Regions from separate parts of the Exiguobacterium sp. s57 genome, predicted to be linked through region 1. Evidence: predicted binding sites of a transcription regulator. Region 1 holds the regulator's gene; the other holds the start of a gene.
What was found. Region 1 encodes Rex, which represses fermentation and respiration genes when NADH is low (regulators of the CRP and FNR family bind a similar motif). Its sites were predicted from a motif close to TTGTGAAATATTTCACAA; they were not measured.

Region 2: the regulator Rex is predicted to act here: its motif matches at 2,078-2,095, upstream of KNO98_RS12365 (cytochrome c oxidase subunit 2A).

What each region holds. Positions count from the first base shown of each region.
Region 1 covers NZ_JACSKR010000006.1:7,556-10,769, forward strand. The annotation lists gene KNO98_RS12860 (ABC-F family ATP-binding cassette domain-containing protein) at 1-1,642, opposite strand, end outside; gene KNO98_RS12865 (redox-sensing transcriptional repressor Rex) at 1,793-2,449, shown strand; gene KNO98_RS12870 (twin-arginine translocase TatA/TatE family subunit) at 2,482-2,676, shown strand; gene tatC (twin-arginine translocase subunit TatC) at 2,680-3,214, shown strand, end outside.
Region 2 covers NZ_JACSKR010000005.1:126,344-129,557, reverse strand. The annotation lists gene KNO98_RS12375 (b(o/a)3-type cytochrome-c oxidase subunit 1) at 1-1,401, opposite strand, end outside; gene KNO98_RS12370 (cytochrome c oxidase subunit II) at 1,402-1,872, opposite strand; gene KNO98_RS12365 (cytochrome c oxidase subunit 2A) at 1,897-2,016, opposite strand; gene KNO98_RS12360 (Crp/Fnr family transcriptional regulator) at 2,194-2,904, opposite strand; gene KNO98_RS12355 (aldehyde dehydrogenase) at 3,054-3,214, opposite strand, start outside.

The DNA.
Region 1 (3,214 bases):
CCTCACGGGCGAGTCGGGCGAGTTCTTCGAGCTCTTCTTTCTTCTCGACGTAGTACGAATAGTCTCCGAGATACTCATCGATGCCGTTCGGCGTGATCTCTAATACACGTGTCGCGAGACGGTCGATGAAGTAGCGGTCATGCGAGACGAAAAGGATCGTGCCCGGATAGTCGAGGAGGGCATTCTCTAAAATCATCTTCGAGTCGAGATCCAAGTGGTTCGTCGGCTCGTCTAAGATGAGGAGGTTCGGTTGCTCGAGCTTCAGCTTGGCTAACGTAAGACGTGCCCGTTCACCACCCGATAGTTCGAGGACACGTTTCGTGACATCATCCCCGCTGAAGAGGAACTGACCGAGAAGACTCCGCACTTCTTGCTCACGCATGAGCGGCCAGTCGTTCCAAATCTCATCGATGACACGGTTTGTGTCAGACAAGTTTTGTTGCTCCTGATCGTAGTAGCCGATCTCGACGCCGGTCCCGTAACGGATCTCACCCGTGAGGACGGCTTGTTGTTTCGTCAACACTTTGAGAAGTGTCGACTTCCCGACCCCGTTCGGACCGACGAGCGCGACGGATTCACCGCGCTGCAGCTGGAAGCGGAGATTTTTGGCGATTTCTTCCTCATACCCGATGGCGAGGTCACTCGCGCTCAACACATCGTTCCCGCTCTGGCGTTTGATGGAGAACGAGAGGACGGCGCTGCGTTCGTCACCGTCCGGGGCATCGAGTCGGTCGACTTTCTCGAGACGCTTCCGCACGCTTTGTGCACGCTTCGTCGTCGTCGCTCGGGCGATGTTTCGCTGAATGAAATCCTGCATCTTGGCAATCTCTTCTTGCTGCGACTCGAACTGCTTCTTCTCTTGCTCGTAAATGGCGGCCTTCTGTTCGAGATACTTCGTGTAGTTCCCGACGAAGCGACGGCTCCGATGACGTGACAGCTCATAGACGACCGAGACGACACGGTCGAGGAAGTACCGGTCGTGGGAGACGATGAGGACGGCTCCTTTATAGCCGCCCAAGTACTTCTCGAGCCAGGCGAGCGTCTCGATGTCCAAATGGTTCGTCGGCTCATCCAAGATGAGCAGGTCAGGACTTTGAAGGAGCATCTTCGCCAAGGCGAGACGCGTCCGTTGTCCCCCGGATAGCGTGTCGATGCGACGTTCGAAGTCATCCGGATAGAAGCGCATCCCATGGAGGACCGAGCGGATGGTCGCTTCATACTGGTAACCGCCACGCTCTTTGAACGTATGCTGCTCTTCATCGTAAGAAGAGAGGAGACGTTCGTACGCAGCGGCGTCATTTAGGATTCGTTCGGATCCCATATCGGCTTCCATGCGACGGAGCGTCTTCTCCTGCTCGATCAAGTCCGTGAAGACGGTGAGCATCTCGTTCCAGATTGTCTCGTCGGATTCGAGTCCTGAGTCTTGGGCGAGATAGCCGATGGTGACGTCTTTTGGCTTCATGATGTCCCCGGAATCATAGTTGTATTCACCAGCGATGACTTTCAAAAGTGTGGACTTACCGGCACCGTTCCGACCGACGAGGGCGACACGTTCACCTTCCTGGATTTCGAGTTTTACGTTTTCTAAAATCGGCTCGACGCCGAAGGATTTGGATAAGTTGTTGACTTGCAGTAGGATCAAGTGAAAAAACCCCTTTCTCTCTATTTAGTATACTGTATTTTTCAGCGATTTTAGGTATATTCGTTGAGTGGTCATGTGAATTCGTTTACAATCAAGGTGTATGAAATTCAGATTCGTTTGTAACGTGTCGTAAAAAGGAGGCTCTTTCCGTTGAGTCAAAACGAACCAAAGATTCCACAAGCGACAGCCAAACGGTTGCCACTATACTATCGATTTATTCAAAGCCTGCATGCGTCAGGGAAACAACGTGTCTCTTCAGCAGAACTGAGTGAGGCGGTCAAGGTCGATTCGGCTACGATTCGCCGTGATTTCTCGTACTTCGGTGCGCTCGGTAAAAAGGGATATGGCTATAACGTGCAGTATCTGTTAGACTTTTTCCGAAAGACACTGAATCAGGACGAGATTACGAATGTCGCCTTGGTCGGGGTCGGTCACCTTGGGACGGCATTCGTCAACTATAACTTCCTTAAAAACAATAACACACATATCGTCGTCGGGTTCGACGCAGACGAGACAAAAGTCGGCACGACGATGTCAGGCGTCCCAATTCATCACGTCGATGAGATGGAACAGATCATGAAGCAAAACAAGATCGACGTCGCCATTTTGACGGTACCTTCTGCCTATGCGCAGCCCGTCGCAGACGACTTGGTGCGATTCGGCATCAAGGGTATCTTGAACTTCACACCGGCACGACTCACTGTACCGGACACCGTTCGCGTCCATCACATCGATTTGTCGATTGAGCTGCAGTCACTCATTTACTTTATGCAACACTATCCAACCGCTGAGGGGGTCCATCAATAATGGAATTACTAGCATCATCACTCGTCGTCGGGATGCCAGGTGGGGTGAGTCTATTTGTCATCGCCATCATCGCACTCATTCTCTTCGGACCGAAGAAATTACCGGAGTTTGGTCGCGCGGCCGGGCAGACGCTTCGTGAGTTCAAAAATGCAACGAACGGCATGATGAACGAGCACGACGAGAACGACAAGAACGACAAGAAAGCTATCGAAAAGAAAGAGCAGTAAGCCATGAATCATCAACCTGATCAAGAGCGGGAACTCACCGATCACTTGACAGAGCTGCGGAGACGACTGATGCTATCTGCATTTGTCGTCTTTGCCTTCTTTTTGATGGCTTTGCCGAGTGTCAAATATGTACTCGCGTACTTGCAAGAAGATCTCATCGAACGTGGGCTCGAACTGAACGCCTTTGGGGTCGCGGACCCACTCATGATTTACTTGAACTTGGCGCTCGTCATCGGCCTGATTGCGGCGAGCCCATTCCTACTGTATCAAGTGTGGGCATTTGTCGCACCCGGTCTGCATCCGAATGAGCGGAAAGGCACGCTTGCCTATATCCCGATCATCTTCGGATTGTTCTTGATTGGTCTTGCGTTCGCCTACTATTGGTTGTTCCCGCTCGTCCTCGATATCTCGACGGACCTCGGGCAAGACCTCGGACTCGAACAACTCATCGGGGCCAATAATTACTTCACGTTCTTGTTGCAGCTGACAATTCCGTTCGGTCTATTATTCCAATTACCGGTCGTGACGATGTTCCTCA
Region 2 (3,214 bases), on a different contig from region 1:
CCATTCACGTGTCAACGCATCCGAGAAATATGTCGCCGGACCCGTACGACGTGGGTTCCCGTTTAATCCTGAAATATGCATCGCATACGACATGATAGACATACCGAACGCCCACGTTCCTGCTTGAATCAAACCAAGTTTGTTCATCGCCTTCGTCAATGTGCGACCACGAAGGACTGGTACGAGCCAATAGGCCGTCCCGAAGAACGTCAAGGCAACAGCCGTTCCGACGGTGATGTGGAAGTGTCCTGTGACCCAAAGTGTATTGTGGACCATCGCGTTCAATTGGTGCGAAGCGTTGATGATCCCACCTGCGCCGGCAGGAATGAAGAACAACATCCCGACGAATGGTGCAAGGAAACGAACATCGCCATATGGCATTTTCTTCACCCAGCCGAACAACCCTTTTGCACCAAGCGCACGTCCACGAAGTTCGAACGTCGCAAAGAGCGAGAACGCCGTCATAAACGAAGGAATGACAACTAAGAACGTCAAGATAACTTGAACGAACTTCCAAAACGGCTCAATCCCTGGCTCTGTCAATTGATGGTGGAATCCGACCGGGAATGAGAAGAGTAAGAATAACAAGAATGCCATTCGCGCCAACGCATCAGAGAAGATTTTTCCGCCGATTACTTTCGGTACGACCGTATACCACACAATATATGCCGGCATGAGCCAGAAATACACGAGCGGGTGCCCGAAGTACCAGAATAATGTACGGGATAATTCAATACCGACTGTATCTTTCCACCCGAGTGAGAGTGGGAGGAGTTGAAATAAAATCGTCGCTGCGACACCGAGTGTCGCGATGACCCAAAGTAGCATCGTCATAATACTCATATAAGCCGGGAGTGGTGGATGAACCCCTGGGTTATCACGTTTGTAATCTGCATACATCCGGAACATCGCGAACGAGGAGAACCACGTTCCGACTACGAACAGGACGAGTCCGACATAGAAGAGCGGATCTGCCATGAGCGGTGCATAAAATGTATAAAGTACAGTCCCTTTATTAGCAAGAATCATCACAGTGATCATGACAGCACCGATAATCATCGTCCAAAAACCGAGCCAAGCGACACGGGTCGGGAACGATTCAAAGCGACCGAATGACTTCGAAAGTAGCGCATATAATAGACCGATGATGAACATCGTTGTGAAGACGATTCCGAGCATGATTCCGTGAGCTGTTAGTAACTGATAATATCCAAAAATTTCAGGAATGACACCGGTCCGAATTAACGTCTGCATCAAACCAGCCAACGCACCAATCAAGACAGCGAGAATCGATACAAGAACGTGACCGTAAGCAAGACGCGCTTCTTTCGCTCCAATACTCGGAACCGGAACTCCACGCTCCATCTCCCATTGCTTCAGTTTAGATGATACATCGTTCATTTACTCCACCACCTTGATTTTAGTCGACATCATGTGATGTCCTGTTCCACAATATTCGTTACAAAGAATCAAAAATTCTCCAGCTTCCTCAAACGTGTACGTCAATGAGTTGATATGTCCAGGGACGACCATCATATTGACCGGTGTACCTGTCAACTGAAATCCGTGAACGACGTCCGGTGACGTCACGAGGAACGTCACTTTTGCACCTTTTGGAATTTCGACATTCCCTGGTGTAAAGGTAAATGCTTGTGCAATCATGACGAGCTCGTATTCATTCTCGCCAATTTGATGAAGTCCCGGTTGATCAAACGGAGCCGTCTGATTCACTTTTGCTGGGTCGATCAAATCCGCATCCGATGCAGGTTGATTTCCCGCTGCGAAGGCAGATACCCCTAGAACAGTCAAGAAAACTGCAAGCAAGATAATACCAAACGTAAGCCAATATTTTTCTAATTTATGAATATGCATGACGAGACCCTTCTCCCTGTATGTTTATCGAGTAACAAATAAGTAAAAGACCGAAGACCACATGGCGATGATGACACCTGCGACAATCATGACCGATGTAAACGTTCCTTTAAGATTTGGTTCTTGTCCATCTTTATGTTCCACGTGTAAAACCCCTTTCGCTTGTTTTTCCACCTTTATTGTACGCAATCGCTCAGGTGAAAATATGTGACATTTATCACTTCAAAAGTGACAATCACATCAATTTTGCGTAGTTTCAACACACAAAATTCACATTTTTAAAAAGGAGTCCACAAAAAAACCACCTACACATGAGGTGGTTTACAAACGACATATTCCAGCAGGACAACCCTCGCAGTGACAAAGCTCTTTCAAAAAATCAACATCGTGAATAACGATCGATTTTGCTGTTGTACTGATGACTCCGTCTTTTCGCCACTGGCTGATCAAACGGTTCACCGTCTCGCGCGGAGCTCCAATCAATTGCCCCAGTTCTCCATCGGACGGATGACGAGGAATCACAATGGTATCTTCTTCCTCTACACCATGCATGGCCGCCATCCGCAGTAATGTCGAGCCCAGCGCCCCTGGCTTTCCGTACAATAATAAGTCGCGGACTTTCATTTCCGAGTGCTTCCGCATCATCGATGTCCAGCGTAAAATTTCTCCAGCAAACCGAATATCGCGTTGCATCAGTGATTCTAGCTCACGTTTCGAAATCGTTCCAATTGTACTTTCTTCTGTCGTCTCGATACTGTATGAACTCGGGAAAGCTTCCACGATATCGAACTCACCGAAGAAATCATCTGGTCCATACATGAACATGACGAGTGGATTTCCTTTTTTCGTGATTTTCGTAAATTTAACAGAACCACTCTTTAAGTAAAAGAACTTATCACACTTCTCGCCTTCCCAACACACGATACTTGCTTTTGGATGATGCTGAATCGTCATCATTTCAAGTAACAGTTGTTTCGTTTCATCTGAAAATACAAAACTGTTCGGCTGAGTCGTTCCACATTGCATTGACATAAGTCGTTGCTCCCTCCACATTTCATTCGTCCGTTCCATTTATGACTTTATTATACAAGAGTGTGACAGGAAGAATCGTAAAAGTATGTGACATTTCAAACAATCTTTAAAAAAGAGATTCGGCTATTCTCCCGAATCTCTCTGCTTGTTTAACGCTGAATCAACCGAATCAATTTTTCTGCCGGTTTGAAGTTCGGATACCGGACTGGTAAATCGAATTTTGTCGTATTCTTTAAAATCGATTTGGCGTGACTGAACGTTTCAAAACTCGTTCGACCGTGATAAGCCCCCATCCCGCTCTCGCCGACTC